2 regions of the Sulfitobacter sp. THAF37 genome follow, and region 1 is predicted to be linked to the other one. Evidence: riboswitches for the same ligand, from Rfam matches in the RefSeq annotation. Region 1 holds a riboswitch; the other holds the start of a gene.

Region 1 (5,367 bases):
GTGGCCAGCCCGATGCCACGCGCAGCGCCAGTGACGAGCGCAACTTTCGCGGTCTTGCCGTCTTGGGTCGTCATCAGAAATCAACGCCCTTCTGCGCCTTGATCCCGGCCTTGAAGGGGTGTTTCACCTCGGTCATTTCAGTGACCAGGTCGGCATAGTCGCAGAGTTCCGGTTTCGCATCGCGGCCGGTCAGGATCACGCCGGTACGCTTGTCGCGGGCCTCCAGCCCTTCGATGACCTGATCGACAGACAGGTATTCATACCGCATGGCGATGTTGATCTCGTCCAGCACGACCAGATCATAGTCGCCGCTTTCCATCATCTCGCGGGCCTTGGCAAAGGCGGCCTGGGCGGCGGCGATATCGCGTTCCTTGTCCTGGGTGTCCCAGGTGAAACCTTCGCCCATGGTGTGCCAATCCACGCCGCCGAGCCGGTCAAAAAACAGCCGCTCGCCGGTCTTCCACTTGCCCTTGATGAACTGGACGACGCCAACACGTTGCTTCCAGCCGAGGGCACGTACCACGACGCCGAAGGCGGAGGATGACTTGCCCTTGCCTGCGCCGGTGTGGACCAGCACCAGCCCAGCCTCGGGGTCCTGCAGTTCGGCCACCTTCTTGCGCTGCTCGGTCTGACGCTCTTGCATCTTTTCCTTGTGGGACTGATCGGTCATGGCACTCTCCTATTCGAGGGTCAGGATTTCGGGTCGGATACGGCCCGTACTTTGCTGCGGTCCATGCCCAGCTGGTGCTCGCGCCAGATAACGAGAACGCCCGCGCAGATCACCAGCGCGGCCCCCGCCAGCATCATGATCGTGGGCAGTTCGCCGAAGATCACGTAGCCGAGGATGATCGCAAACAGCATTGAGGTATAATCGTAGGGGGCCAGCATCGACACGGAGCCGAACCGGTAGGACGACGTGACGAGAATTTGTGCGACCCCGCCGACCAGCCCGGCAGAGACCAGCAGCAGCGCGGTCTGGCCGGTGGGGACGACCCAGCCGAACGGCAGGGTGAGCAGTGACAGCACCGAAGCGGTGGCGGAGAAATAAAAGACGATGGCGGCGGTGTGTTCGTTCTGCACCAATTGACGCAGGTGTACCTGGACCAGGCTGCGCATCATGGTTGCGCCGAGGATCAGCATGGCGCCGACGGTGGCCATGTGGTCAAGCTGTGAACTGCCGAAGCGGGGCCAAAGGATGATCAGCACCCCGAACAGCCCGACCGCCACCGCGCTGATTCGTAGCAGCCGGATGCGTTCGCCCAGCATCACCGCGGCCAGCAATACGGTGAAGATCGGGGTGGCGAACCCGATGGCCGTGACTTCGGGCAGGGGCAGCAGGCCCAGACCGGCAAAGGTCAGGCCCATCGCGGTGGTTCCGAACAGCCCGCGCCAGACGTGTCCCATCGGGTTCTTTGCCTTGAGCCCGATTTTCAACTGTCCACGGTGAGCGAGCCAGATCAGGATGATCGGGATGGCAAAGAGGGATCGGAAGAAGACCTGTTCGCCCGGCGGAATCTCGTCCGAAGTGGATTTGATGATCGCCGACATGCAGGTGAACAGGAAAATCGCCGTGATCTTGAGAGCAACGCCGAGCGCGGGTCTTGCTGAGAAATCCTCGACCTTCATGGATGGCTCATGCGCCCGGGCCGATGATGCCGCGATTCTCGCCCACCTGTCCCCGGTGCAGCAGCATGTGGTCAAGCAGCACGCAGGCCATCATCGCCTCGCCCACCGGGACCGCGCGGATGCCGACGCAGGGGTCGTGGCGGCCCTTGGTGATGATCTCGGTTTCCTCGCCGGTTTTGGTGATCGTCCTGCGCGTGGTAAGGATGCTCGAGGTCGGCTTGACCGCGAAGCGCACCACGATGTCCTGACCCGTGCTGATCCCGCCGAGAATGCCGCCCGCGTGGTTGGAAGAGTATTTCGGCCCCGCCCGTTTCACGACCGGCAGGCCGCCATTTGCAATCATGCGCTTGTTCAGCGCCTTGCGCACGACCTGAAGCGTCATGCCGCCCTTGGTCTCGGTGAAATGGAACAGATCCTTCACCTTGAACCAGCGTTCCTTGTCGTTCTCGTTCTGAGGACGGATGATATATGCTCCGGTGGAGTCCAGTCTGGCACCTTTGAAAAAGACCTCGACGATGTCCTCGGACGCGGTGGGAGCGAATATTTCATCCGCGTTCAGCTCGCCGGTCAGCATCGCCGCCGACATGCCTTCACCGATCTCCACGCCTTTCACCGCGTTGATGCTCATCATCGCGGCGGCCAGATCGGTGTCCAGCTTGCCGTAGACCGGGGCGCCAAGACCGGCGGGCACGCCGCGGGCGACAACTTCGATGATGGCGCCCACGCTGCTGCCGGATTTGCGCAGCCCGTCAAGGTAGTCGGCCCAATCGGTCGCGGCTTTGGCATCGGGTACCCAGAACGGGTTCTGTTCGATCTGGTCCCAGTCAAAGGCATCGCGGTCGATCTTGTGCGGGCCCATCTGCACCATGTAGCCGGTGATCTGCACATCGGGCGCCATTGCCCTGATCGCCTCGCGGGCCAGTCCACCTGCCGCCACCCGAGCTGCGGTTTCACGGGCCGAGGACCGCCCGCCACCGCGATAGTCGCGCACACCGTATTTCTGGAAATAGGTGATGTCGGCGTGGCCGGGGCGGAACTTGTCCTTGATGTCTCCGTAGTCCTTTGACCGCTGGTCGGTGTTCTCGATCATCAGCTGAACCGGTGTTCCGGTCGTCACCCCTTCGAACACACCCGACAGGATGCGGACCTCGTCCGCCTCGCGCCGTTGCGTCGTGTATTTGTTCTGCCCCGGTTTGCGGCGGTCCAGCCAGTGCTGGATCATTTCGGCATCCACCGGGACGCCGGGGGGGCAACCATCGACCGTGGCACCCAGGGCGGGTCCGTGGCTTTCGCCCCATGTGGTCACACGGAAAAGGTGGCCAAAGCTGTTGATCGACATTGCGAAGCTCCTTTGATGACCCTGTTACCGGGGCCGTTGGGGGGCCTCAAGCGGTTTCGCCTTGCAAGTCCGCAACCGGCGGCCTAGCTCTTGTCATACCTCGGGGGGCTGAAAAGCTGAGATGTACGTGAGTGCGGACCCGTTGAACCTGAACCGGTTAACACCGGCGGAGGGAAGGTATGGACATCCATCCAACGCTTTCTGACGCCGCATATTGGAGGATGCCATGAGACATCTCACTTTTGCTGCTGCAATGACACTCGCCGCGGGCGCAGCGCAGGCCCAGACGCCTGTGCTGACGGTCTATGCGGGGGATTACTTCACATCCGAATGGGGCCCCGGCCCGACGATCGAGACCGAGTTCGAGAAGGTTTGCGATTGCGATCTGCAATTCTCGACCGGCGATCTGATGCCGCGCCTGCTGCTCGAAGGCGAGCGGACCAAGGCGGACGTGGTGATCGGTCTGACGTCCGATGTCACGGCAAAGGCGCGGTCGACCGGGCTTTTCGCGCCGCATGGACAAGACAATTCCGACCTGACCCTGCCCATTGAGTGGACGGATGACGTCTTTCTGCCGTTCAACTACGGGCATACCGCCTTTGTGTTTGATGACACCCGGATGGAGAATCCGCCCGCGACATTCGACGATCTGCTGAACATGTCCGACGACGTGAAGATTGTGATCCAGGATCCACGCACGTCGATTTCCGGTCTCGCGCTGGTGCTGTGGGTCGAGGCCGTCTATGGCGACAAGGCGCAAGAGGCCTGGAGCAAGCTGGCCCCGAAAATCCTGACGGTCACGAAGGACTGGTCGACGTCCTACGGCATGTTCACCGATGGCGAAGCGGACATGGTGCTCAGCTACACCACCTCGCCCGCCTATCACATGTTCGCCGAAGACGATTTCACCAAGCACGCGGCGCTGTTCCCCGAGGGTCACTATTTCATGGTCGAAACCGTGGCCAAGGTGGCGCAAACCGATGTGCCCGAGCTGGCGGACCAGTTCATGTCCTTCGTCATGTCGGACACGTTCCAGACGCAGATTCCGACCGCGAACTGGTCGCTGCCTTCGGCCCTGCCGCAGGAACAATGGCCCGAAGGCTGGGCCGAACTGGACCTGCCCGAGAAGGTGCTGTTTTACGACGAGGCTGAAGCCGCCGCCGTGCAGGAGAAGGCGATCGAGGCATGGCGCAGCGCGCTGACCCAGTAACGCGCAACGCGGGCATCACCGCTGCCGCCGTGACGGTTGCGGTGGTGCTGGCCGCAGGCATCGGAATACTCTCGCGTGCCGAACCGGGCGGCTTTGGCCCCGGCGATCTGGCGGCGATCCGTTTTACCGTGGTGCAGGCGCTGCTTTCGGCTGCCTTTTCCGTGTTGCTTGCGATACCGCTGGCCCGCGCCCTGGCGCGGCGGAGGTTCTTCGGGCACGGGGTGCTGGTGATGCTGTTGGGGGTGCCGTTTATTCTGCCTGTCATCGTTGCGGTGATCGGGCTGCTGGCGGTTTTCGGCCGCAACGGGCTGCTCAACACCGGCCTTGTGGCCCTTGGACTGCCGGAGCTGTCGGTCTATGGGCTGCACGGTGTCGTGTTGGCCCATGTTTTCTTTAACTTGCCGCTGGCCACGCGGCTTCTGTTGCAGGGCTGGCAAGCGGTGCCGGCGGAACGCTTCCGGCTGGTCGCGCAACTGAACCTTAGCCCACGTGCGGTGGCGCGAACACTGGAATGGCCGCTGCTGCGCCAGATCGGGCCCGGAGCCTTCGCCCTGATCTTTGTCATCTGCCTGACCAGTTTCGCCGTGGCGCTGACGCTGGGCGGGGGGCCGCGCGCCACGACCGTTGAACTCGCCATCTATCAGACCTTTCGCTATGACTTTGATCTGACCCGCGCAGCCCTGCTGTCGCTGGTGCAACTGGCCGTCGCGGGAACCGCGGCTCTGGCGGCACTGTGGTTCGTGCCTTCTGTGGGCATCGGCGGCGGTCTCGACCGGGTGCCGATGCGTTGGGATGCCCGCAGCGGGCTGCAACGCTGGTCCGATATCGCGCTGATCCTGCTGGGCGCGGCCTTTCTGCTGGTGCCGCTGGGGGCTGTCGTGCTGCGCGGTCTCTTGGGGGTGCCGCTGATGCCCGCATCGGTCTGGCAGGCGGCGGGCGTGTCGCTGGGTGTCGCGGGTCTGAGCATCGTGGTCCTGTTGCTGCTGGCGCTGCCGATGGCCGGGTGGATCGCCGGGCGCGCGACCGGGGGTGTTGAGGCAATAGGCCTTTTTGGTCTCTCCGCCTCGCCACTGATGATCGGGACGGGATGGTTCATCCTGCTGAATCCGGTGGTAGACCCCGCCGTGCTGGCGTTGCCGGTGACCGCGCTGGTCAATGCGCTGATGGCGTTGCCGTTCGCCCTGCGGATCAT
Region 2 (5,367 bases), on a different replicon from region 1:
GAAGACCGCGCTGGCGGGGACCGGCGCGGTGCTGATCGTGAACGATGATGTAGAGACCGCCGTCGCCATCGGGGCTGACGGGCTGCACATCGGGCAGGGCGACATGGCGGTGGCCGAGGCGCGCGCGCGGATCGGCGCGGCGATGCTGCTGGGGCTGTCGGTCGAGACACCCGCGCTGGCCGCCGCCGCCAATCCGGCGCTGGTCGATTACATCGGCGCGGGGCCGGTCTTTGCCACGCGGTCGAAGCTCGATCACAAAACGCCAGTGGGCTTTGACGGGTTGGCGGCGCAGGTCGCGGCCAGCCCCGTGCCCGCCGTGGCCATCGGCGGGCTGAAGGCCCACCATGTGGCGCAGGCCTTCAGCGCAGGCGCTCAGGGCGTCGCCGTGGTGTCCGCGATCTGCGGCCAGCCCGACCCCGAAGCCGCCGCGCGTACCCTGAGGCAGAGGATCGACCGCCAACCGGCGTGAACAGGGCGTAGAGGCGGGCGGCGAAAGCCGCCCGACCGTGCGGGTCAACCGGCCCAGACCATATGCGCATTCTCATGCGGCAGGCCTTGGTCGTCGTGACCCCGGCGCGAGACTTCGCCGAACCCCTGCGCGGCATAGAACCGCATCGCGGCCTCGTTGGCGGTATAGACCTCCAACGATAATTCCGCCTTGCGCGACTTGGTCCGCGCGATCAGCGCGCACCCGATGCCCTGACCCTGACGGGCCGGGGCAACGAAAAGACCGCCGATGAAGCTGTCGAGCAGGCTGATGAAACCGACGGGACGGTCGAAAAGGCAGGCCACCGTGGTGTCTGCCAGGGGTAGGTATCGGTCCTCGATCAGCCTGCGCTGCTCGGTCAGGCGCGCCCGCCCTAGAAAGGGGTGCGCCCGCAGGGAGGCGTCGAACCAGACGTCCGACAGGGGTTTGAGATCCGTCGCTTTGTCGAACGGTCGGATCACGAGGTCTGAGGTGTGCATCTGTGCTCCTCTCAAAAGAAATGACAAACAAAAGCCGTCGGCAGAATCTGCCGGTTGAGGCCCAGGGGGCGGTTCAGCTTGGGCTTCTGTGCATCAATCTCCTTCTGAGGGTGCCAGCATGTTGGACATTGTTGCGCCGAATGGCAAGACGGGGCGCCCTCGGTTCAGCGCGGCGGCCAGAGCGCGTGGAAGTGATGCACCGGGCCGCGCCCCCGGCCCACGCCCAGCCGGTCAGCCGCGGCAAGCGCCCCGTGAAGATAGGCCTTGGCCTCTCCGACAGCTTCCGGGACGGCCATCCGGGGCAACAGCGCCGCAATGGCGGACGACAGCGTGCAGCCCGTGCCGTGGTCGTTGGTGGTGGCGATGCGCGGCGCGGGAAAGGCGGTGACGCCCCCGGGTCCCGCCAGAAAGTCGGTGCTGTCGGCGCTGCCCTCCAGATGCCCACCTTTCAGCAGCACCCAGTCCGGCCCCATCGCCAGTAGATCGGGCAACGCCGCCTGCATGGCATTTGCTGTCCAGTGATCCTCACGACCCAGCAGGACCGCGGCCTCGGGCAGGTTGGGTGTGATCACCGTCGCCATCGGCACCAGCAGCGCGCGCACCGCCGCCACGGCCTCCGGGTCGAGCAGGGCATGGCCGCTCTTGGCCACCATTACCGGATCCAGCACGATCTGGCGCACCCCGTGATGACGCAACCGGTCCGCCACCACCTCGGCAATTGCGGCATTGGCCATCATCCCGATCTTGACCGCGTCGATGCGCAGATCCTCCAGCACCGCATCCATCTGATCCGCCACAAAGGCGGGGTCCAGCGCCACGAAGGACCGCACACCTTGCGTGTTCTGCGCCACGACAGCCGTGATCGCGGAACCGGCATAGGCGCCAAGCGCGGACATGGCCTTGATATCCGCCTGTATCCCCGCGCCGCCGGAAGGGTCGGTGCCCGCAACGGTCAGAACATTGGCAATCATGATCCACCGCCCGACACCAGCGCGGCTGCCTCCGCCGCGACCTCTGCGACATCACGGCTCAGCGCCAGCCCGCCCTCCTCAAGCGTGCCGAGGTCGAACCAGCGGGCCTCCAGCGCATCGTCTGCCGCGACCGGCTGTCCTGCCGTCCAGCGGCACAGGACCGCGATCAGGACGAAATGCCGGTTCAGCCCGCCGTCGGCTGCGCGGTCGAAGACATCCAGCGTCCCGAACGCCCGAAGCGGTTCGGCGGATATGCCGGTTTCCTCGGACAGCTCCCGCAGGGCGGCGGCATGCACCGTCTCGCCCAGCTCGATCTTGCCGCCCGGAAATCCCCATTTCCCCGCGTCCGGCGGATGAGCGCGTCGCACAAGAAGGACCTGGCCGCGCCTGACGACGACGGCAATGACCGCAGCGATCGGTCGATGGGGAGAAGGAGTAGATGACATAACGGCCTCTGTTGCTGAGGCCGGCAAGGGCAAGAAAACGCAGCGGTCCTGTCCCTTCGCCGGCATGATCCGGATCAGGTTCAAAGGGTCATCGCGCTGCTCAAAGGTGCCAGCGATATCTCAGCCCCTTGTCGGGACCCCCCTCGGTTCAGCGAACTGTATCACGCCACCGCGCAGGTTCAACGCATCTGCTGAAAGAGCCAGACAGCGCCGGACGGCTCTTCCTTCAGGCGCGAACCTGGCTTTGTGGTGCATTTTTTACATAATGTTGATTACCGGGCCAATAACCGCCAGCGTCGCCATCAGCACGTAGGCCGGACAGAGTTGCGGACCAGTCCCGGTTTGGTGGCGGTATAGGATGGCCGGGCGCGCAGGCGTTGCAGGCAGGCGGCCAGGTTCGGCGGCAGGGTCAATGTCTCTTCTTCCGCCCAGTGCAACACAAAGAACAGCGCCGCATCCGCCGCCGAGAAGTCCCCCAGAAGATAGTCCTTGTCGCCCAACATGTCTGACAGCAGGATCAGGCACCGCTCCACCTCCGACCTGCCATACGCCTGAATGGCCTTCTGCGCGTCGGCGTCGGTGTGGAATTTTCCGGGCATCTTCAGGAAGGTGAAACCGCGCATATGGACGGACCCGACGATGAAATCCAGCGCCTCCATCATCCGCGCCTGCCCCAGTTGGCCGCGCGGCAACACCCCGGCCTGGGGATAGGCGCTGGCCAGCCAAAGGGCGATAGCCTGGAATTCGGTCAGGACCTCACCCTCCGGCAGGCGCAGCGCCGGAACTTTGCCCTTGGGATTCAGCGCGCGGTAACGCAGCTGCCGTTGGTCCCCCAGACGCAGATCAATGCGCTCGCATTCGAATTCGGCCCCGACCTCGTTCAGCAGAAAAAGAATTCCGTTCGAGCAGCTGCCCGGAGCGTGAAAAAATGTCAGCATCTGGCGCAAGCCCCCCGGCCCCGATGGCGGCGTTCCGCGACCGCGTGGTCCCGAAAGTGGCGGTCAGCGCCCCCGGTTCGTCCCGGGTTTCGTGTATCCAGCATCGTGTCTCCTCCGCCGAAACCGTGGCGCGAAAGCATCCGACCGGGAAAGAGGCGATGTCATTTTGTTCACCTGTTGAACGCGCCTCTCGGGCCGTCACTTCGGACGTGGGTCTTCCGTCAGGGGCCAATAGTTACCGTCACGGTGTTTGAAAGGGTTCTCCGGCCCCCCGAACCGGATGGCGGTGCTGGACTGGCAGTACAGGATGTCGGCCGCGACCGGGGCAAAGCCCGCGTGGAAATGCTGCGTCGACTTCACGACCACAATGTCCAGATCTTTCACATCCAGACCGAGACCGGCAAAGGCGTCGGGGTGAAAGGTCTGCATCCGGCGGTCGATCATGGCAATGCGGATACCGCCCTCTGTCTCCACCAGGGCGGCGCGCCCGCAGGACATCCGCTGCCCCGCCACGGTGGTCTGTTGCAGATCGTCGACAACCGCCCTTACCGTGACTTCAAGGTCGATCGGCGGCCCCGAGCGCGGGCTGAATTTGCCACCGATCCGCAGGTGCAGGGCGGCGCCCTCGCCCGCCCCCACGCAGATCGCAACCGCCATCGGATCGTAGAGCAGACCCAGAACCGAACCAGTTGCGCCCGCGTCGATCAGCGCGCTGAGCAGATAGGTACTGTCCGCGCCAACCCCGGCACCGGGATTGTCCGCGACATCCGCGATGACGACCGGACCGCGTGGCGCGGCCAGCGCCGCCGCGACCGCCTCGGCCTCGTTCATCGTTTCAATCCAGGTGTCGTTGCGCAAATCCCAGATCTCGTCCGCCAGCCGGTCGGCCAGGCTCTGGGCCGCCTCCGGGTCGCCGTCGGTATAGACCAGCATCCGCGATCCCAGATCGGGCGTGTCACCCAGCTCGAAACCGTGACAAAAGCTGACCGAGAGCGCCGCGCCCTCATCCTCCAGCGCCGTCATCCCGGCGACGAAATCGCTCATCGGGGGGCTGGTCGTGTGCCAGACGGACAACATGTAGCATTCGGCGGTGGCGCCCGTTGGCCGCAGCTCTCCGCGCCGGGTGCGCAGCGCCAAAGACCACAGGTCCTCTGCCCGCGGGACGATATCGGTATGCGGATATTCCTTGTAGGGAACGATCAGGTCGGCGGCCTGCATCATGCGCTGTGTCAGGTGACAGTGAAGGTCAAGCTCGCACCCGATCACGGCGTCGGGACAGATCTCCCGGACCGCCTCCAGCAGCGCGCCTTCGCAGTCGAATTCATCCGCCGCGATCATCGCCCCGTGAAGGTTCAAGAGCATCATATCCAGTGGCCCCGCTTCGCGCAGATCGGCAAGCAGCCGATCCCGCAACTCGTGCCAGACGGGGGCGAGGGTTGTACCGCCGGGCTGTGCCGCGGCCATCAGACCCTCGATTACCTCGATCCCCTCCGCTTCGGCATTGGCGCGCCAGACATGCAGCGGCGCGGTGAAATGCTGCGGCGGGCGCTGCGTGGCCGTGCCCGCGTAGATGCCAACGGTTTCAAAATCCGACATGGTGGTGGGTACGGGACTGAACGTGTTCGTTTCCGTCGCGATTCCGCCAATGAACAACCGGGTCATGTGTCACCTTTCCATGGTTTCGGCAAAAAGCGCCAAGGCTTTGCCAAGGGCGGCCAGCACCCTATTCTCCAGCTCCGCCGCCGCCGGGAACACGCCCGCATCCGGCCCGACGGATCACTCAGGCAAAGGTTAATGGCAGTCGCGGCACAGGAACAATTCCAATCCCGCCCCTGCTTATTCCGCCGGGTTATCTGGCCCGCTCTCGTCCAGCAGCGCCAGGAAGGGCTGCAGCACCGGCAGCGCCGCACTCTCCGACCAGATCATGCAGACCTCGATCTCCGGCACGTCGCCATCGAGCGCGAGATAGCGCACCCCTGCCCGCTCCATCCCCAACATGGAACGCGGCACCAGCGAAATGCCCAGACCCGCCGCCACCATTCCCAG

The links. A riboswitch is a leader RNA that binds a small molecule or an ion and turns the genes downstream of it on or off. The one in region 1 is predicted to bind thiamine pyrophosphate.
Region 2: it holds a riboswitch for thiamine pyrophosphate, as region 1 does, so the genes downstream of both, FIU94_RS20020 (NUDIX hydrolase) here and FIU94_RS04260 (thiamine ABC transporter substrate binding subunit) in region 1, are expected to answer to the same signal.

What each region holds. Positions count from the first base shown of each region.
Region 1 is NZ_CP045372.1:842,782-848,148, reverse strand. Features, by position in the region: gene FIU94_RS04280 (SDR family NAD(P)-dependent oxidoreductase) at 1-74, opposite strand, end outside; gene cobO (cob(I)yrinic acid a,c-diamide adenosyltransferase) at 74-670, opposite strand; gene FIU94_RS04270 (DMT family transporter) at 691-1,626, opposite strand; gene aroC (chorismate synthase) at 1,634-2,965, opposite strand; TPP riboswitch at 3,057-3,157, shown strand; gene FIU94_RS04260 (thiamine ABC transporter substrate binding subunit) at 3,192-4,175, shown strand; gene FIU94_RS04255 (thiamine/thiamine pyrophosphate ABC transporter permease ThiP) at 4,151-5,367, shown strand, end outside.
Region 2 is NZ_CP045377.1:30,084-35,450, forward strand. Features, by position in the region: gene thiE (thiamine phosphate synthase) at 1-469, shown strand, start outside; gene FIU94_RS20010 (GNAT family N-acetyltransferase) at 514-966, opposite strand; gene thiD (bifunctional hydroxymethylpyrimidine kinase/phosphomethylpyrimidine kinase) at 1,131-1,937, opposite strand; gene FIU94_RS20020 (NUDIX hydrolase) at 1,934-2,305, opposite strand; TPP riboswitch at 2,418-2,537, opposite strand; gene FIU94_RS20025 (glutathione S-transferase family protein) at 2,686-3,321, opposite strand; gene FIU94_RS20030 (M81 family metallopeptidase) at 3,520-4,983, opposite strand; gene FIU94_RS20035 (LysR family transcriptional regulator) at 5,158-5,367, opposite strand, start outside.